DNA from 3 places in the Streptomyces sp. NBC_00094 genome. Region 2 is predicted to be linked to each of the others. Evidence: riboswitches for the same ligand, from Rfam matches in the RefSeq annotation. Region 2 holds a riboswitch; each other region holds the start of a gene.

Region 1 (6,762 bases), 2.0 Mb from region 2:
AGGACCTCGTCGCCGAGGATCGCGCGGGCGGCGGGCACGGGCAGGTCGCCCTGGCCGAGATGCAGCACGTCGGAGCCGATGGCGTGGGCCACGTCCGCCCGGTCGTTCACCGCGAGGAGCTTGCCGTGCCGACGGGCGGCGTCGGCGAAGACGGCGAGGTGCTCCAGCTCCTCACCGGCCTCCATGCCCTTGTCGCGGAGCTGCACGATGTCCACGCCGGAGGAGAGCACGGCGTCGAGGAAGGCGGGCAGGTCGCCCTGGCGCTTCCGGGCGTCGGTGCACAGGTAGAGCCGGGCGTCGGCGAGCTGCTCACGAGGCGTGGGCATGGGTGGGTTCCCCCCGTCGGTGGCGCCGGTGTCGCGGCGGCCGGCCCGTGAGGGGCCGGTCGCCGCGACACCCGCTGATGGTGTCTTCGGTACGTGCGGGCGTCAGAGGGCGAGCGCCTGGGCGCGGCGCTTCACCTCCGTGCCGCGATTCTCGTTGAGCGCCTGCGCGGGCGTGCCCGGCAGGCTCTCGTCCGGAGTGAAGAGCCACTCCAGCATCTCCTCGTCGGTGAAGCCGTCGTCCCGCAGCACGGTCAGGAGCCCGACGAGGCCCTTGACGATCGCGTCGCCCTGGATGAAGGCGGCGGGAATCTGCAGGGCGTTGTTCTCTCCACGGCGCACGGCGATGAGCTGACCTTCCTTGATCAGCTGCCGCACGCGCGTCACCTCGACATCGAGCATCTCCGCGATGTCGGGCACGTAGAGCCAGGCGGGGACGAGCGCATCGATCTTTACGTCAATCTCGGTCACGGGACAAGCCTGCCATCCCGGACCGCCAGTCGGCACCCGGGCCCCAGGGAGTGTCCTGTGGGTCGGGCCGGGCTCGACCCACAGGACACCCCTACCGGACGGCCGCCTTCAGGGGTACGGACGGGTCCGCGGCCCGCTCCGGATCGACCGGGGTGGCGGTCTCGATGAGCTTGCGGCCCTGGGCCAGGTCGCGGGGGCGGCCGACGGCGAGCAGGGCCACCGGGACCCCGTCGCGCAGCCAGAGCACGGACCAGGCCGCGTCGGCGGGGTCGCCGCGCCACAGGAGCTCGTCGGCGTCCGCGTGGTGTCCCGCGTACTGGACGAACCGGCCGAACTGCTCGGACCAGAAGTACGGGACCGGGTCGTACGGGCCGGAGTCGGCGCCGGTGATCGTGGCGGCGACGGTCCGCGGGCCCTGGAGGGCGTTGTCCCAGTGGTGGACGAGAAGGCGCTCGCCGTAGCGGGCCGAGGGGTAGGAGGCGCAGTCGCCGACCGCGTACACGTCGGGCAGGGAGGTGCGCAGCCGTTCGTCGGCGGTGACGGCGCCGTTCGGGTCGAGGACGATGCCGGAGCCGGTGAGCCAGCCGGTGGCGGGGCGGGCGCCGATGCCGACGACGACGGCGTCCGCGGGCAGCTCGCGGCCGTCGTCGAGGACGACCCGGCCGGGCTCGACGGTGTGCACGCGCGCGTGGGTGAGGAGTTCGGCGCCGTTCGCCGCGTACCAGCCGGCCATGGGGGCGGTGACCTCGGCGGGCAGGGCGCCGGCGAGGGGGCGGTCGGCCGCCTCGACGACGGTGACGGCGCAGCCCGCCTCGCGCGCGGCGGTGGCGAACTCGGCGCCGATCCAGCCGGCGCCGACGACCACGACGGCGTGGCGGCGCTCCAGGACGGGGCCGAGGCGCACGGCGTCGTCGAGGGTGCGCAGGAGGTGGACGCCGGGTACGCCCTCGGCGCCGGGGAGGGTGACCGGGTGGGCCCCGGTGGCGACGACCAGGACGTCGTACGGGACGGGCCCGGCCTCGGTGTCGACCTCGTGGTCGGCGGCGCGGAGCCCGGTGACGTCGAGGCCGAGGCGGAGGTCGATGTCCAGGGCCTCGAAGTCGACGTCGAAGGCGGAGTCCTCGGCCTTGCCGAGCAGGATCGCCTTGGAGAGCGGTGGCCGGTCGTAGGGCTGGTGGGGTTCGGCCCCGATGAGGGTGACGGTGCCGGTGAAGCCCTGTTCGCGCAGGGCGACGGCGGTCTGCACTCCCGCCATCCCGGCACCGACGATCACGACCTGCTGCTGGGCCTGCTTCTGCTCGCTCACCCGACCACCTTACGCATCTGACGATCCGTCAGGAAGGGAGGGGCCTGGGACCGCATCGGGGCTGCGGCTAGTCTGGCGGGCGTAAAGCACTCGCGGGAGCCCGGACGCACCGGGCTGAGAGGGAGGCTGGGCGGCCTCCGACCGTACGAACCTGATCCGGGTCATGCCGGCGAAGGGAGGGGCTGGACGCCCATGCGTTCTTCCGATGTCCTCGTGGTCGGGGGCGGCATCATCGGCCTGGTCACGGCCTGGCGGGCCGCGCAGCGCGGGCTGCGCACCGCCGTGGTCGACCCGGACCCGGGCGGCGGCGCCGCGCGGGTCGCGGCCGGGATGCTCGCCGCCGTCACCGAACTCCACTACGGCGAGGAGACCCTGCTCGGTCTCAACCTCGCCTCCTCCGCACGCTATCCCGCCTTCGTCGCCGAGCTGGAGGAGTCCACCGGTCACGACGTCGGCTACCGCGCCTGCGGCACCCTCGCCGTCGCCCTCGACGCCGACGACCGGGCCCACCTGCGCGAACTGCACGCCCTCCAGACCCGCTGCGGCCTCACCTCGGAGTGGCTGAGCGGGCGCGAGTGCCGCCGTCTCGAGCCGATGCTCGCTCCCGGGGTGCGCGGCGGGCTGCGCGTGGACGGCGACCACCAGGTCGACCCGCGCCGGCTGGCCGCCGCGCTCCTCACCGCCTGCGAGCGGGCCGGGGTCGTCTTCCACCGGGCCCTCGCCGAGCGCCTGACGGTGGTACGGGACCGGGCCCACGGAGTCGTCCTCACGGGCGGCGACGAGGTGACGGCGGACCAGGTCGTGCTGGCCGCGGGCAGCCTGAGCGGGCGGCTCGCGGGCGTGCCCGCCGAGGTCCTGCCGCCGGTCCGCCCCGTGAAGGGCCAGGTCCTGCGGCTGCGGGTGCCCGCCCCGTACGCCCCCTTCCTCTCCCGTACCGTCCGGGCCGTCGTCCGCGGCAGCCACGTCTACCTGGTGCCCCGCGAGAACGGCGAGCTCGTCGTCGGCGCCACCAGCGAGGAGCTGGGCTGGGACACGACGGTGACGGCGGGCGGGGTGTACGAGCTGCTGCGCGACGCCCACGAGCTCGTCCCCGGGATCACCGAGCTGCCGCTCACCGAGACCCGGGCCGGACTGCGCCCCGCGTCCCCGGACAACGCGCCGCTGCTCGGCCCCAGCGCCCTGCCCGGCCTGCACCTGGCCACCGGCCACTACCGCAACGGGGTGCTGCTCACCCCCGTCACCGGCGACGTCATGGCGGAGGTGCTCACCACGGGCGCCCTTCCCGACGAGGCGCGCCCCTTCACCCCCCGGCGCTTTTCCCCTACTCCTCCCGTACGACAGGAGCAGCCCGCATGAACGTGTCCGTGAACGGAGAACCCCGCGAGCTCGCCGGTCCCGTCTCCCTCGACGCCCTCGTCGCGACCCTGAGCACGGCCCCGACCGGGGTGGCCGCGGCCGTCAACGAGGCGGTCGTCCCGCGCAGCGAGTGGGCGGCGACGCTGCTCGGCGAGGGCGACCGGGTCGAGGTCCTGACCGCGGTGCAGGGGGGCTGAGCGCGATGTCCGACGACCTGTTCACCCTCGGGGGTACGGAGTTCTCCTCGCGTCTCATCATGGGCACCGGCGGCGCGCCGAGCCTCGACGTCCTGGAGCGCTCGCTGATCGCCAGCGGCACCGAGCTGACCACCGTCGCGATGCGGCGACTCGACCCCACGGTCCAGGGCTCGGTGCTCTCCGTCCTGGAGCGGCTCGGCATCCGGGTCCTGCCCAACACGGCGGGCTGCTTCACGGCGGGCGAGGCGGTCCTGACCGCCCGGCTCGCCCGGGAGGCGCTCGGAACCGACTGGATCAAGCTGGAGGTCGTCGCCGACGAGCGGACCCTCCTTCCCGACGGGGTGGAGCTCCTCGACGCGGCGGAGACCCTGGTCGACGAGGGCTTCACCGTCCTGCCGTACACCAACGACGACCCGGTCCTCGCGCGGAAGCTGGAGGACGTGGGGTGCGCGGCGATCATGCCGCTCGGCTCCCCGATCGGCTCGGGGCTCGGCATCCGCAACCCGCACAACTTCCAGCTGATCGTGGAGCGGGCGGAGGTCCCGGTGATCCTGGACGCCGGGGCGGGTACGGCCTCGGACGCGGCGCTCGCGATGGAGCTGGGGTGTGCCGCGGTGATGCTGGCCTCGGCGGTGACGCGGGCCCAGGAGCCGGCGCTCATGGCCTCGGCGATGCGGCACGCGGTGGAGGCGGGCCGGCTCGCGCACCGGGCGGGCCGCATCCCCCGCCGCCACTTCGCGGAGGCCTCCTCCCCGGTGGAGGGCCGTCCGCACCTGGACCCGGAGCGCCCGGCGTTCTGACGCGAGCCCGGCCTGATCGACAAGACACCCCCTGGGGCACTCGTCACAGCTGCGCTGCAGACCGGGGCATCCGCACGGGGGCCGTGTCCACGGCTCGTAGACTCGACGCCGTGGACACGACCCTTCAGGACCCCCTCGTCGGGAGGCTGCTCGACGGCCGCTACCGCGTCGACGCGCGCATCGCCGTCGGCGGGATGGCCACGGTCTACCGGGCCGTCGACACCCGCCTCGACCGCGTCCTCGCGCTCAAGGTGATGCACCCCGCCCTCGCGACGGACGCCGCCTTCGTCGAGCGGTTCATCCGCGAGGCCAAGTCCGTCGCCCGGCTCGCGCACCCGAACGTCGTGGGCGTCTTCGACCAGGGCGCCGAGGGCGCGTACGTCTACCTGGCGATGGAGTACGTCGCCGGCTGCACCCTCCGCGACGTCCTGCGCGAGCGCGGCGCGCTCGCGCCCCGCGCCGCCCTCGACATCCTGGAGCCCGTCCTCGCCGCGCTGGGCGCCGCGCACCGGGCCGGGTTCGTGCACCGCGACATGAAGCCGGAGAACGTCCTGATAGGGGACGACGGCCGGGTCAAGGTAGCCGATTTCGGTCTCGTACGGGCCGTGGGCTCGGCGACCGCCACCACCGGCTCGGTCCTCGGCACGGTCTCGTACCTCGCGCCGGAGCAGATCGAGCACGGCACGGCCGACACCCGCGCCGACGTGTACGCCTGCGGCGTCGTCCTGTACGAGATGCTGACCGGCGGCAAGCCCCACGCCGGCGACACCCCCGCGCAGGTGCTCTACCAGCACCTCCACACGGACGTGCCCGCCCCCTCCCTCGCCGCCCCGGGGCTCGCCCTGGAGCTGGACGAGCTGGTCGCGGCCGCCACGGCCCGCAACCCCGAGGTCCGCCCGCACGACGCCGTCGCGCTGCTCGCCCTGCTCCGGGAGGCCCGCGCCACGCTCGGTGACGAGCAACTGGACGCCGTGCCCCCGCAGGCGCGTTCCGAGGCCCGGGAAACGGCCGAGGACCGGACGAGCGTGATCGCCCGCGCCGTCCCGGCCGCCGCGGACGTCCAGCAGGTGCAGTACACGAACCGTCTTCCGGCCCCGGAACCGCCTCCGGCCGGCGCCCGCCGCAGGCCGCCCCGCGGCCCGCTGCTGATCGTCCTCGGCGTCCTGCTCGCGCTCGGCCTCGGAGCCGGCGTCTGGTACATCAATTCCGGCCAGTTCACCCGTGTCCCGGCCGTCCTCGGCCAGACCGAGGCCGTCGCGACCCAGCGGATCAAGGACGCCGGCCTGGACGTCGGCACGACGAAACGTGCCTTCAGTGAGGTGTACGAGCGCGGCACGGTCATGGCCGTCGACCCGGCGCCCGGCGAGCGCGTCCGGGGCAGCGACACGGTCACCCTCACGCTCTCCCGCGGCCCCGAGATCGTGAAGGTGCCCAACCTCAGGAACAAGCCGCTCCCGGAGGCCCAGCGCATCCTGAAGGAGGAGGGCCTGGCACCCGGAGTGATCACCAACGAGTTCAGCGACTCCGTCGCCCAGGGCGCCGTGATCAGTTCCGACCCCGAGCCCGGTACCGAGCGACGCCCCGACTCCGCCGTCGCCCTGGTGGTCAGCAAGGGCTCCCCGATCGACGTGCCCGACGTCACCGGCGAGACCGTCGCCGACGCCACGGCCGCGCTCCAGGAGGCCGGCCTCACCGTGCGGATCGCGCCGGAGCGGATCCACTCCCCCGAGGACACCGGCGCGGTCGCCGCCCAGTCCCTCGCCGAGGGCAGCCGGGCCGCCGAGGGCGACACGATCACTCTCACCGTCTCCAAGGGACCGAAGCTGGTCGAGGTCCCGGACGTCACGGGCGAGAGCACCGACGACGCCCGCGCGGCACTCGAGGAAGCGGGCTTCGAGGTGGAGGTCAAGAAGTCCTTCCCCTTCCTCGGCAACACCGTCGCGAGCCAGTCCGTGGACGGCGGTTCCACCGCCCCCGAGGGCTCCGTCGTCACCATCACGATCAAGGGACTCTAGAAACTCATGCGCAACCCCGTCGGCGGCCATGTGCCCGTGGCCGGTGGCCTCGCCACGACCGGTCTCGCCTACGCCCGCGTGCTCGGCGCCGAGACCGTCCAGGTCTTCGTCGCCAACCCGCGCGGCTGGGCCACCCCGGTCGGCAACCCGGCCCAGGACGAGCGGTTCCGGGCCGAGTGCGAGGCCGGGTCGATCTCGGCCTGGGTCCACGCGCCGTACCTGATCAACTTCGGCTCCCACACCGAGGCCACCGTGGAGAAGTCGGTCGAGTCGCTGCGGCACTCGCTGCGCCGG
Region 2 (6,762 bases):
GGGGCGCTCGACCCGCAGCAGCCGCACGGCCAGGACGAGGTGTACTTCGTGGTGAGCGGCCGCGCGGCGATCACCGTCGGGGCGGAGACGACCCAGGTGGCGCGCGGCAGCGTGGTCTACGTGCCGGCGGGGGTGCCGCACAAGTTCCACCACATCAGCGAGGACTTGCGGGTCATGGTGGTCTTCTCCCCTCCGGAGAGCTGAACTTCTCCCCCTTCGGAGAGCTGAACCCCGAGGTGGCGGTGGTGACCCCCTAGGGGGCGGATCAGGGGAGAGCGGGGGCCGCGGGGCCCCCGTGGGCCGTTTTCCGCCCCTAGCCTTGAGGGTGTTCGGCGCAGAGCGCGCGGAACGGATCTTCGGGATCGAGGTAAGGACCATGGCCGTACAGGAGATGCTCGCGGGAATGCCCTGGTGGGTGAAGTGGGTCGCCATACCCGCTCTGGCCCTGCTGGTCTTCGGCGGACTGATCACCAGCGTCCTGACCATCGTGTTCGCACTGCTCTTCAAGGTGCTGCTCTTCGTGGCCCTCGTCGCCGGACTGCTCTACGTCGTGCGGAAGTTCAAGGGCTCCGCCGGGTCGCGCGAGGACTGGTAGCACAAGCTACCGCGCGGTATGAAGCCGATGGCCTGGATTAGCCCGGGCGGGGGAACGCACCCGCGGAATCCGGGCGGAGATCCCGGGGCTGCCACTACAGTGGAATTTCTCCGCCGTGTTGGGGACTACAGGTGTAGACCTCCTTACTGACCAGCGGTTTCCCAGGCCCGGCGGGCGCGCGGGGGCGGCCCCCGCGGGCGGATGCAATGCATCCGTCGTCACGCCTGGGGGTGACCTTTGGCCACGGCTACGCATGCGGCTGCACCTACGCTGATCGGCTCGGTGCAGCGAGCGCTGAGACTCCTGGAGGCCGTGTCCTCCCATGCGGACGGCGCCCCCGCCAAACAGCTCGCCCGTGAGACGGGCCTTCCGCTGCCCACCACGTACCACCTGCTCCGCACTCTGACGCACGAGGGATACCTGCGTCGCGAGAAGGGTGTGTTCGTCCTGGGTGACGCCGCCGTCCGACTGGCCGGCGGCGGAGCTGTGCAGAATCGTCGCATCAAGATCGAGGACTCCCTTGCCCGCTGGCGGGACGAGATCGGTGTGCCGGTGTACTTCGCCCTCTACCGCGAGGGCGAGATCGAGCTCGTCGCCGTCGCGGACACCCCCTCCGCCCCCGCTGTGGAGGAGTGGGCCGACTTCCGCGAGACCGCGCACGCCCACGCGATCGGGCAGTGTCTCCTGAGCCAACTCGATCTGAAGACTCGTCAAGACCACCTCGATCGCCACCCGGTGGAAGCCATCACTCCGTACACGGTGCGTAACCGCCGCGTCCTTATGGAGCGTTTGGGCGGTTTGGGGCGAATGGAACCCCTGGTGGAGCGTCAGGAATATGCGCTCGGCACGGTCTGTGCCGCCATCCCCATCACCGCGGGCTCGGCGGCGGCTGCGATGGCCATTTCCCTCCCCCTCCACCAGGAAGAACGGTTGCTCCCAGCAGTCGAGCGGCTACGTACGGAGATCGGGAGGCTCTTCAGCTCGCTCGCGTTCTCTATCAGTATCTGAAAAATCACTCCTTGTGATCTGCTAGCGCTTACAGCACGATTGCGTCAAGAGGGCCACGGGGGATCATTCCTGGCCGTTTCGGTCACAGCTTTCAGCAGCTGTGTTTACACAACTGCTTCATCTACTGCGGGGTACATGATGCGAGAGTCGGTTCAGGCCGAGGTCCTGATGAGCTTCCTCGTCTCCGAGGAGCTCTGCTTCAAGATCCCAGTCGAGCTGCGATACGAGACCCGGGATCCTTACGCGGTGCGGATGACCTTCCACCTTCCCGGGGACGCGCCCGTGACCTGGGCGTTCGGCCGGGAACTGCTGCTCGACGGGATCAACCGGCCGAGCGGGGACGGCGATGTGCACATCGCCCCGACGGACCCCGAGGGGCTCTCGGACGTCTCCATCCGGCTTCAGGTGGGCGGCGACCGAGCCCTGTTCCGGGCGAGCGCGCCGCCGCTGGTCGCCTTCCTCGACCGCACGGACAAGTTGGTTCCGCTTGGTCAGGAACGGACACTCGGTGACTTCGAGGACAACCTGGAGGCCGCACTCGGCCGGATTCTGGCCGAGGAGAACGCGGGCTGACACCGGGTACGGGACGGGGGCGGGGGAACGGATCGAACCCGCCCTCACCCGGAGCCCTGACTCGGGGCCCGTCACCCGGAGCCCTGACCCGGGGCCTGCCACGCGGAGCCCCTGACCCGGGGCCTGCTACTTCGCGCGGCGGCGCCGACCTCCCCGTGCCGACGCCCGGGGCTTGACCTCGGTGTCGGATCCCGGCCGGTCGGCGGAGACGACCAGCGCCGCGAGGACCGTGGTGAGCGGCACGGAGGCGACGAGTCCGATCGAACCGACCAGCGTTCGGACGATCTCCACCGCGACCAACTCGCTGTTGGCCACCGTGCCCATGCTGCTCTGCGCGATCGAGAAGAGCAGCAGCAGTGGCAGGGCGGCGCCCGCGTAGGCGAGGACCAGGGTGTTCACGACCGAGGCGATGTGGTCGCGGCCGATGCGGATCCCGGCCCGGTACAGCGCGCGCGGCCCCATGCTCGGATCGGCCTGGTGCAGCTCCCAGACCGCCGAGGTCTGGGTGACGGTCACGTCGTCGAGCACACCGAGCGAACCGATGATGATGCTCGCGAGGAGCAGGCCGGACATGTCGATGTTCGGGTACAGGCCGTGGATCAGGCCGGTGTTGTCGTCGGTGTTGCCGCTCAGCGAGGCCCAGCCGATGAAGACCGAGCCGAGCAGACCGATCAGCAGCAGCGAGATCAGCGTGCCGAGCACGGCGACCGAGGTGCGGGCCGACAGCCCATGGCACATGTAGAGCGCGATCAGCATGATCGCGCTCGACCCGACCACCGCCACGACCAGCGGATTCGAGCCCTGCAGGATCGCCGGCAGGATGAAGAACATCAGCACGAGGAAGCTCACGACGAGCGCGATGAGCGCCATCACGCCCCGCATCCGGCCGACGGCCACGACCGCGAGGGCGAAGATTCCGGCGAGCACCGCCAACGGGACCTTCCGGTTCACGTCGGTCACCGAGTACTGCAGGTCGCGCGGGGCGTCGGGGGCGTACGCCACCACCACGCCCTGTCCCTCGTGCAGTTGACGCGGCGCGTCGGGCTGCACGATCTCGGTGAACGTACGCCCCTTGTTCGGGCCGCTGGTGACCTCGATCGTCGCCTTCTCGCACTGCCCCTGCTGGGCGTTGACCGCCTCGCGCCCCGCCGGGGTGGAGGTGTCGCCGGTCGGCGGGACCTGGGCGGCGTTCACGTCCGCGCAGTCGACCTGCTCGACGGAGACGACCGTGCCCTGCTCGGTCTGCCGGTCGAAACCGACCCCGGTGCGCTCGTGCGCCGGAGTGCCGCCGGGCCAGAGGACCGCGAGCCCGACCACGACGGCGGTGGCGAAGGGGATCAGGACGGCGGCGATGACCTTGCGCAGATGCCGGGAGACGGGGGCGGCGGGGCCGTGGCTGTGGCTGTGGCCATGGCCGGGTTCATGGCCGGGGCCGGGTTCATGACCATGGCCGTGGCCGTGCGGCTCGGAGGGCTGCTGGGGGGAAGTCACCGACCGATCATCGCAAGAACGACGGGGGGCCCACTGTTCAGCACGCCAGGGATGGCGCTAGCGTGGTGACACCTTTGCACACGCGGGAGCTCGGAGCACCGGGCTGAGAGGGCGCTGATCACCGTACGCACGTACGGGAGGAGGCTGCGCCGACCGCCGAACCTGTTACCGGGTAATGCCGGCGTAGGGAGATCGGTCTCATGACCATTCAGGATGCACGCACGCCTGCCTCCGACCAGGAAGGCCGCACGCCGGGCTGGCACAAGGGGTACGTCGAGGGTTCGCGCCCCGACCTCCGGGTTCCCGTCCGGCAGGTGCACCTCACCAACGGCAAGGACGTGACGCTGTACGACACGTCCGGTCCGTACACCGACCCCACCATCGACACCGACGTACGGCGGGGCCTGCCGCCGCTGCGCGAGAACTGGATCATCGCGCGCGGCGACACCGAGGAGTACGCGGGCCGCCCCGCCCGCCCCGAGGACGACGGCATCAAGCACACGTCGCCGCGCGGCGGCGGGCTCAAGAACCTCGACGCCGTCTTCCCCGGCCGCCCGCGCCTGCCGCGCCGCGGCCGCGACGGCCAGGCGGTGACACAGCTCGCGTACGCCCGCCGGGGGGAGATCACCCCGGAGATGGAGTACGTCGCGATCCGCGAGAACGTCTCCCCCGAGGTCGTACGGGAGGAGATCGCCGCGGGCCGCGCCGTGCTTCCGGCGAACGTGAACCACCCGGAGATCGAGCCGATGATCATCGGCAAGCGGTTCCTGGTGAAGGTCAACGCCAACATCGGCAACTCCGCCGTCACCTCCTCCATCGAGGAGGAGGTGGAGAAGATGACCTGGGCGACCAAGTGGGGCGCGGACACGGTCATGGACCTGTCCACCGGCCGCAACATCCACACCACCCGCGAGTGGGTGCTGCGCAACTCCCCCGTGCCGATCGGCACCGTGCCGCTGTACCAGGCCCTGGAGAAGGTCGACGGCAGGGCCGAGGACCTGACCTGGGAGATCTACAAGGACACGGTCATCGAGCAGGCCGAGCAGGGCGTCGACTACATGACGGTGCACGCCGGCGTGCTCCTGCCGTACGTGCCGCTCACCGCGCGCCGCAAGACCGGCATCGTCTCGCGCGGCGGCTCGATCATGGCCGCCTGGTGTCTCGCGCACCACAAGGAGAACTTCCTCTACACGAACTTCGAGGAGCTCTGCGAGATCCTGGCGGCGTACGACGTCACGTACTCGCTCGGCGACGGTCTGCGCCCCGGCTCGATCGCGGACGCCAACGACGAGGCGCAGTTCGCGGAGCTGCGCACGCTCGGCGAGCTGAACACGATCGCCAAGCGGCACAACGTGCAGACGATGATCGAGGGCCCGGGCCACGTCCCGATGCACAAGATCAAGGAGAACATCGACCTCCAGCAGGAGATCTGCGAGGAGGCGCCGTTCTACACGCTCGGCCCGCTGACGACGGACGTGGCGCCCGCCTACGACCACATCACCTCGGGCATCGGCGCGGCGATGATCGCCTGGTGGGGCACGGCGATGCTCTGCTACGTCACGCCCAAGGAGCACCTGGGCCTGCCCAACAAGGACGACGTGAAGACGGGCGTCATCACGTACAAGATCGCGGCCCACGCGGCGGACCTCGCCAAGGGGCACCCGGGCGCGCAGGACTGGGACGACGCGCTCTCGGACGCGCGGTTCGAGTTCCGCTGGGAGGACCAGTTCAACCTGGCGCTCGACCCGGTCACCGCGCGCGAGTTCCACGATGAGACGCTGCCCGCGGAGCCCGCGAAGACCGCGCACTTCTGCTCGATGTGCGGCCCGAAGTTCTGCTCGATGAAGATCTCCCAGGACATCCGGCGTGAGCACGGCGGGACGCAGCAGGAGATCGAGGCGGGGATGGCGGAGAAGTCGAAGGAGTTCGCGGAGAGCGGGAACCGCGTCTACCTGCCGCTGGCGGACTGACCTCGGCGGTCACTGAGCAGGCACCGGCCCGCGACCCACGGGGGAGTCGCGGGCCGGTGCCGTTGTCACGGGGCGGGGTCGTCATCCCGGTGTGTGGCGGCGAGGGCGTCGCGGAGGAACGGGAGGATGCCCCGCTCCAACAGGGCGAGCTGCCAGGCCTCGCGGGCGCGGCTCAGTTCGTCGTCCGGCGCAGGGCCGGTCGTGACCGTCGCGGTCGGGCTGTTGCGGAGGGCGGTCCTGAGGAGGCCGGCGGCCGCGCAGAGCAGGCCGGCGGCGGCGATCGCGCCGAAGACCAGACCGGCCGTCAGCAGCGTCGCACCGAACACCACGGTGGGGGCGACGGTGTGCAGGACCGCGCCGACCAGCAGGAAGATGAAGGCGGCCGACCCGGCGAGGACGGGGACCATGACGGTGACGATGGCGACGACGCCCGCGCCGGAGCCGTCCTGCGGGTCGGGTACGCGGGTGGCGACCGCGATACGGCTCTGCTCGCGCACCTTCACGAAGTGGTCGTACTCGCTCGACGCCGCGGTGGTGATCAGCGCCGTCGCGTTCACGGCCATGGAACGCAGCTGTGCGACGGTGAGCCGGGTCCCGACTCCGGCGAGATCCGGACGTGCGTGGGTGGTGCTCAGTGCGTCGTCGAGGACCCGCTCGTACTCGGCGCGGTCCTCGGTCAGCAGGTACGGAGCCACGTTCATGTGCATCCCCCGATGCTCCGTAGGCCCGGATCAGCCGTGGGGAACGGTCGGCCGGGCGGAAACGGAGGAGAGCCTGCTACGGATGGTCCGATGGTATTGCGGTGACGCCACGGGCTGACAGGGTGTTTCCGGAAATCGCCTTCCCCGGATGCGCAGGGTTATGCGTCAGCTGTTCAGGGGGAGTTGGACGACCAGCAGCTTTCCGGCCATGGTCACCCCGCCGTCCATGGCGATCGCGAGCCCGTCCGCGTACACGTGCGGTCCGTCGACGATCGGGCCTCCGCTGCCCTCGCCCTCCTCCGTGCCGACCTGGCCGAGGAGGTACGGGATGGGGCTGTGGCCGTGCACGATCCGGCGGCCGCCGTAGGTGGAGAGCAGCTCCTGGACGGCCTGCGGTCCGCCCTCGTCGCGGAACGCGAAGCGC
Region 3 (6,762 bases), 1.8 Mb from region 2:
AGATCTGACGAGGAGGCCATTGCCGTACGGGATACCGCGAGGACCCAAGGCAATGGCCTCCTTCGTATGTGCACGAGGAGATCTCCATGAACCAGGGCGCCGTACAGGGCGACGACAACAACGGCAAAAAGGCCGGCCGCTACATGCTGAAGCTGTCCGGAGAAGCCTTCTCCGGCGGTACGGGCCTGGGCGTCGACCCCAACGTCGTGCACGCCATCGCGCGTGAGATCGCGGCGGTCGTACGCGACGGCGCGGAGATCGCGGTGGTGATCGGCGGCGGCAACTTCTTCCGTGGCGCCGAGCTCCAGCAGCGCGGCATGGACCGGGCCCGCTCGGACTACATGGGCATGCTCGGCACCGTGATGAACTGCCTCGCTCTCCAGGACTTCCTGGAGAAGGAGGGCATCGACTCCCGCGTCCAGACCGCCATCACCATGGGCCAGGTCGCCGAGCCGTACATTCCGCTGCGCGCCGTCCGCCACCTGGAGAAGGGCCGTGTGGTCATCTTCGGTGCGGGCATGGGCATGCCGTACTTCTCCACCGACACCACCGCTGCCCAGCGGGCCCTGGAGATCGACGCCGAGGCCCTGCTCATGGGCAAGAACGGCGTGGACGGGGTCTACGACTCCGACCCGAAGGCCAACCCCAACGCGGTCAAGTTCGACGCGCTGGAATACGGCGAGGTGCTCTCCCGCGACCTCAAGGTCGCCGACGCCACCGCCATCACCCTGTGCCGGGACAACAAGCTCCCGATCCTCGTCTTCGAACTGCTCACCGAGGGCAATATCGCTCGCGCGGTGAAGGGTGAGAAGATCGGCACGCTCGTGAGCGACCAGGGCACCCGGGCCTGACACCCGAACCGGGAACCGCCCCGCAAGGGGATGGGACAGAGCCCTGCCGGTCGTACCCACCGTGCAGGACACAACGCGACGACACGCAGGAGCATGTGGTGATCGAAGAGACCCTCCTCGAGGCCGAGGAGAAGATGGAGAAGGCCGTCGTGGTCGCCAAGGAGGACTTCGCCGCGATCCGCACCGGCCGTGCGCACCCGGCGATGTTCAACAAGATCGTGGCCGACTACTACGGCGCCATCACCCCCATCAACCAGCTCGCGTCGTTCTCCGTTCCGGAGCCGCGCATGGCTGTGGTGACCCCGTTCGACAAGAGCGCCCTGCGCAACATCGAGCAGGCGATCCGGGACTCGGACCTCGGTGTCAACCCGAGCAACGACGGCAACATCATCCGGGTGGTGTTCCCCGAGCTGACCGAGGAGCGCCGCCGGGAGTACATCAAGGTGGCCAAGAGCAAGGCCGAGGACTCGAAGATCTCGATCCGCTCGGTGCGCCGCAAGGCCAAGGAGTCCATCGACAAGCTCGTCAAGGACGGCGAGGTCGGCGAGGACGACGGCCGTCGCGCCGAGAAGGAGCTCGACGACACCACCGCGAAGTACGTCGCGCAGGTGGACGAGCTGCTGAAGCACAAGGAAGCCGAGCTGCTCGAGGTCTGATGAACGACTCTTCCTGGGGGGCCCCGGCCGGTATCGGCCGTGGGGGACCCGACCAGGGGCCTGCCCCGGCGGGTCCCGCAGACGATCGGCATCAGGCGGCGCAGACTCGGCCCATGCCCATCGTGCCCGACGTTCCCGCCGGCGGATTCCAGGACGGTCACGGCCGGGGGGCCGCTCACCAGAGCGGTCCCCTGTTCCGTGACGAGACGCCGCACGAGCACCCGCAGGAGCCCATGTCCAGCCCCACTCCGCCTCCGCCGCCCGCGCCGACGGCGCCACGGCAGAAGAAGAGCGCGGGGCGTGACCTGGGCGCGGCCATAGGAGTCGGGGTCGGTCTCGGCGCCGTCATCGCCGCCTCGCTGTTCATCTGGAAGCCGGCGTTCATCGGTGTGATAGCGGTCGCCGTGGTCGTCGGTCTGTGGGAGCTCACCTCGCGCCTCCAGGAGCGCAAGGCGATCAAGGCTCCGCTGGTCCCGCTCGCGGTCGGCGGTGCGGCGATGGTCGTCGCCGGCTACGTGCGGGGTCCCGAGGGCGCCTGGGTCGCGATGGCCCTGACGGCGCTCGCGGTGCTGGTCTGGCGGATGACGGAGCCGCCCGAGGGCTATCTGAAGGACGTCACGGCGGGCGTGTTCGCCGCGTTCTACGTGCCGTTCCTGGCGACCTTCGTGGCGATGCTGCTCACCGCGGACGACGGTCCGCAGCGGGTGCTGACCTTCCTGATCCTCACGGTGGTCAGCGACACCGGGGCGTACGCGGTCGGCTGGCGCTTCGGCAAGCACAAGCTGGCGCCGAGGATCAGCCCCGGCAAGACCCGCGAGGGTCTGCTCGGCGCGGTGGCCTTCGCCATGGCGGCGGGCGCGCTGTGCATGGAGTTCATGATCGACGACGGGACCTGGTGGCAGGGTCTGCTCCTCGGTCTCGCGGTGGCGGCGAGCGCGACGCTCGGCGACCTCGGCGAGTCGATGATCAAGCGCGATCTCGGCATCAAGGACATGGGCACCCTGCTTCCCGGCCACGGCGGCATCATGGACCGGCTGGACTCGTTGCTGCCGACGGCGCCGGTGGTGTGGTTGCTGCTGGCGCTGTTCGTCGGGACGGGTTGACCGGGCGGTCGGTTTAGTCCGTCGGAGAGGGTTGACGGACAGCGGGTACTCTGGAAGGGCTCGTGGCGCGTGCGCCGCGGGCCCTTCCGTCGTCCTCGCCGCCGCGAGGGCGCTCCAGTGAGGTCTCCTGGCTTCGGCATCGTCATGCCGCGCTGCCCGCCGACGCGGGGCTGTCCGGACCTCGTGCCGTCTGAGGAGACACCCGATCGTGGCCCGTCCAGTGCCCGGAGAACTCACTTTCGTCGCCCCCCGCGGAGCCAAGAAGCCGCCGCGGCACCTCGCCGACCTCTCGCCCGCCGAGCGCAAGGAGGCCGTCGCCGCGATCGGTGAGAAGCCGTTCCGCGCCAAGCAGCTGTCGACGCACTACTTCGCGCGGTACGCGCACGACCCCGCCGAGTGGACCGACATCCCGGCCGCCTCGCGGGAGAAGCTCGCCGGGGAGCTGCTGCCCGACCTGATGTCGGTGGTGCGGCACATCTCGTGCGACGACGACACCACCCGTAAGACCCTGTGGCGGCTGCACGACGGCACGCTCGTGGAGTCGGTGCTCATGCGCTACCCGGACCGGGTGACCATGTGCATCTCCTCGCAGGCCGGCTGCGGGATGAACTGCCCGTTCTGCGCGACCGGGCAGGCCGGGCTCGACCGGAACCTGTCGACCGCCGAGATCGTGCACCAGATCGTGGACGGGATGCGGGCCCTGCGCGACGGGGAGGTGCCCGGGGGACCGGCGCGGCTCTCCAACATCGTGTTCATGGGCATGGGCGAGCCGCTCGCCAACTACAAGCGGGTCGTCGGCGCGATCCGGCGCCTCACCGACCCCGAGCCGGACGGTCTGGGGCTCTCGCAGCGCGGCATCACGGTGTCCACGGTCGGTCTCGTGCCGGCGATGCTGCGCTTCGCCGACGAGGGCTTCAAGTGCCGTCTCGCGGTCTCGCTGCACGCCCCCGACGACGAGCTGCGCGACACCCTGGTGCCGGTGAACACCCGCTGGAAGGTGCGCGAGGTCCTCGACGCCGCCTGGGAGTACGCGGAGAAGTCCGGGCGCCGGGTCTCGATCGAGTACGCGCTCATCCGTGACATCAACGACCAGGCCTGGCGCGGTGACCTTCTCGGCCGGCTGCTCAAGGGCAAGCGGGTGCACGTCAACCTGATCCCGCTGAACCCGACCCCCGGGTCGAAGTGGACGGCGTCCCGTCCGGAGGACGAGAAGGCCTTCGTCGAGGCCATCGCCCGCCACGGGGTTCCGGTGACCGTGCGGGACACCCGAGGCCAGGAGATCGACGGTGCCTGTGGACAGCTGGCGGCCTCCGAACGCTGACCTTGTAGTCTGAGCTCGAACACATCTTCATATTCCGACAGGGGAGCGCCACAGCGCTGAGAGTGCGGTGACCGTAGACCGCAGACCCTCTGAACCTTGCCCAGGTCATTCTGGGTAGGAAGTTCGGTCGTTAACTCAAGCTGTTGCGCCCTGCCCGCGTCCGGTTCCGCCGGACGTGGGCAGGGCCGCGTCTCTTCCTGGACACACCCAGGAGGAATGTCAGTGAGCACCACCATTTCGGCGAGCACGAAGAGAATGGCCGCCGCCGCGCTCGTCGCGGCGCTGGGCGTCACCACCCTCGCCGCCTGCGGCACGGAGGACGTCCGCGACGCCGCGGGGAAGACCGGTGCGCCCGCGCCGAAGACCGTGACCCTCGTGAGTCACGACTCGTTCAACGCCTCCAAGGAGGTGCTGGCGGCCTTCACGAAGGAGACCGGTTTCACGGTCAAGGTCCTCAAGGCCGGCGACGCCGGCGAGGCCGTCAACAAGGAGATCCTGACCAAGGGCTCCCCTCAGGGCGACGTCTTCTTCGGTGTCGACAACACCCTGCTCTCCCGCGCCCTCGACAACGGGATCTTCGTTCCGTACGAGGCGAAGGGCCTGGACCGGGTCCCGGCCACGTACCGGCTCGACGCGGAGAACCGGGTCACGCCCGTCGACTCCGGCGACATCTGCGTCAACTACGACAAGAAGTACTTCGCCGACAAGAAGCTGGCGCCGCCGCAGACCTTCGACGACCTGGCGAAGCCGGCGTACAAGGACCTGCTCGTCGTGGAGAACCCGGAGCGGTCCTCCCCGGGCCTCGGCTTCCTCCTCGGTACGGCCGCGAAGTACGGCGACGAGGGCTGGCAGGACTACTGGAAGAAGCTCAAGGCCAACGGTGTGAAGACCGTCGACAGCTGGGAGCTCGCCTACAACCAGGAGTTCTCCGGATCGGCCGGTGGCAAGCAGGCCAAGGGCGACCGCCCGCTGGTCGTCTCGTACGCCTCCAGCCCGCCCGTCGAGGTGCTGTACGGCGAGCCGCAGCCGAAGGTGGCGCCGACCGGGGTGTCCACCGGCACCTGCTTCCGGCAGATCGAGTTCGCGGGCCTGCTGAACGGGGCGAAGAACCCCGAGGGCGGCAAGGCGCTGATCGACTTCCTGATCTCCAAGACGTTCCAGGACGACATGCCGCTGCAGATGTTCGTCAACCCGGTCGCGAAGGACGCGGCGCTGCCGGAGATCTTCACGAAGCACGGGGTCGTGATCGACGCGCCGGAGACCATGGCGCCCGCGAAGATCGCCGAGAAGCGTGACCCGTGGATCCAGCAGTGGTCGTCGCTCGTCCTGAAGTAGTGCGGGGCCGGGGCGATCTCCAGGGGAGCGCGACGCGGCTGGGGCTGATGGCCCTGCCCGTCGCGTTCTTCGGGGTGTTCTTCGCCTGGCCCGTCGTGTCGATCGTCGACCGGGGGCTGCGGCCCGACGGCGTCTGGCGGTTCGGCCGGATCGGCGAGACGCTGAGCCGGCCGGACATCCTCGACGTGCTCGGCTTCACCGCGTGGCAGGCGGCCGCCTCCACCGGTCTCACCCTGCTCGTGGCGCTGCCCGGCGCGTACGTCTTCGCGCGCTTCGACTTCCCCGGGAAGAACGTGCTGCGGGCCGTGGTCACGGTGCCGTTCGTGCTGCCGACCGTCCTCGTCGGCACGGCCTTCCTGGCGCTCGTCGGCCGGGGCGGTCTGACGGACGAGCTGTGGGGGCTGCGGCTCGACACGAGCGTGTGGGCGATCCTCCTCGCGCACGTCTTCTTCAACTACGCGGTCGTGGTCCGGACCGTCGGCGGCCTCTGGTCGCAGCTCGACCCGCGCCAGGAGGAGGCCGCCCGGGTCCTCGGCGCCTCGCGCTGGACGGCCTGGCGGACGGTGACCCTGCCGGCGCTGGTGCCGGCGGTGTCGGCGGCCGCCCTCATGGTCTTCCTCTTCACCTTCACCTCCTTCGGTGTCGTCCAGATCCTCGGTGGGGACCGGTACTCCACCCTGGAGGCCGAGATCTACCGGCAGACGGCCCGGCTGCTCGACCTGCCGACGGCCGCCGTCCTCACCCTCGTCCAGTTCGCCGCGGTCGGGGCGATCCTGGCCGTGCACGCCCGGACGGTACGGCGGCGGGAGACCGCGCTGCGGCTCGTACCGCCGGAGACGACCGCGCGTCGGCCGAGGGGAATCGGGCAGTGGACGCTGCTCGCCGGGGTGCTCCTCTCCGTGGCGCTGCTGATCCTGCTGCCGCTCGGGGTGCTCGTGGAGCGGTCGTTCGCCGGGTCGGGCGGCTACGGCCTCGGCTACTACCGGGCCCTCGGATCGCTCGACGAGTCCGGGACCTTCCTCGTGCCGCCGCTGGAGGCGATCGGGAACTCGCTGCGGTACGCGGTGGCCGCCACCGCCATCGCGGTGCTGATCGGCGGGCTCGCGGCGGCGGCGCTCACGAGGCGGGCCGGGCGGCTCGTGCGGGGCTTCGACGCGCTGCTCATGCTGCCGCTCGGGGTGTCGGCGGTCACCGTCGGCTTCGGGTTCCTCATCACGCTCGACGAGCCGCCGTTCGACCTGCGGGCCAGCTGGATCCTCGTACCGCTCGCACAGGCCCTGGTCGGCGTCCCCTTCGTCGTACGGACGATGCTGCCGGTGCTGCGGGCGGTGGACCAGCGGCTGCGGGAGGCCGCGGCCGTGCTCGGCGCGTCGCCGTGGCGGGCCTGGCGCGAGGTGGACCTGCCGCTGGTGCGGCGGGCGCTCCTCATCGCCGCCGGGTTCGCCTTCGCCGTGTCGCTCGGGGAGTTCGGCGCGACCGTCTTCATCGCCCGGCCC

Evidence for each region. Region 2 has a riboswitch for thiamine pyrophosphate ahead of thiC (phosphomethylpyrimidine synthase ThiC). Riboswitches for the same ligand answer to the same signal wherever they lie in the genome.
Region 1: it holds a riboswitch for thiamine pyrophosphate, as region 2 does, so the genes downstream of both, thiO (glycine oxidase ThiO) here and thiC (phosphomethylpyrimidine synthase ThiC) in region 2, are expected to answer to the same signal.
Region 3: it holds a riboswitch for thiamine pyrophosphate, as region 2 does, so the genes downstream of both, OG580_RS26185 (thiamine ABC transporter substrate binding subunit) here and thiC (phosphomethylpyrimidine synthase ThiC) in region 2, are expected to answer to the same signal.

The regions. Positions count from the first base shown of each region.
Region 1 is NZ_JAPEMB010000001.1:2,120,633-2,127,394, forward strand. It holds gene thiE (thiamine phosphate synthase) at 1-326, opposite strand, end outside; gene OG580_RS09175 (Rv2175c family DNA-binding protein) at 429-794, opposite strand; gene OG580_RS09180 (NAD(P)/FAD-dependent oxidoreductase) at 886-2,100, opposite strand; TPP riboswitch at 2,183-2,295, shown strand; gene thiO (glycine oxidase ThiO) at 2,293-3,456, shown strand; gene thiS (sulfur carrier protein ThiS) at 3,453-3,653, shown strand; gene OG580_RS09195 (thiazole synthase) at 3,659-4,453, shown strand; gene pknB (Stk1 family PASTA domain-containing Ser/Thr kinase) at 4,564-6,468, shown strand; gene OG580_RS09205 (deoxyribonuclease IV) at 6,475-6,762, shown strand, end outside.
Region 2 is NZ_JAPEMB010000001.1:4,101,961-4,108,722, forward strand. It holds gene OG580_RS18030 (cupin domain-containing protein) at 1-204, shown strand, start outside; gene OG580_RS18035 (DUF5326 family protein) at 377-595, shown strand; gene OG580_RS18040 (helix-turn-helix domain-containing protein) at 833-1,603, shown strand; gene OG580_RS18045 (SsgA family sporulation/cell division regulator) at 1,742-2,176, shown strand; gene OG580_RS18050 (YibE/F family protein) at 2,303-3,667, opposite strand; TPP riboswitch at 3,740-3,874, shown strand; gene thiC (phosphomethylpyrimidine synthase ThiC) at 3,868-5,637, shown strand; gene OG580_RS18060 (hypothetical protein) at 5,703-6,344, opposite strand; gene OG580_RS18065 (metallophosphoesterase) at 6,504-6,762, opposite strand, start outside.
Region 3 is NZ_JAPEMB010000001.1:5,859,582-5,866,343, forward strand. It holds gene pyrH (UMP kinase) at 87-851, shown strand; gene frr (ribosome recycling factor) at 950-1,507, shown strand; gene OG580_RS26175 (phosphatidate cytidylyltransferase) at 1,507-2,610, shown strand; gene rlmN (23S rRNA (adenine(2503)-C(2))-methyltransferase RlmN) at 2,819-3,931, shown strand; TPP riboswitch at 3,961-4,070, shown strand; gene OG580_RS26185 (thiamine ABC transporter substrate binding subunit) at 4,148-5,266, shown strand; gene OG580_RS26190 (iron ABC transporter permease) at 5,314-6,762, shown strand, end outside.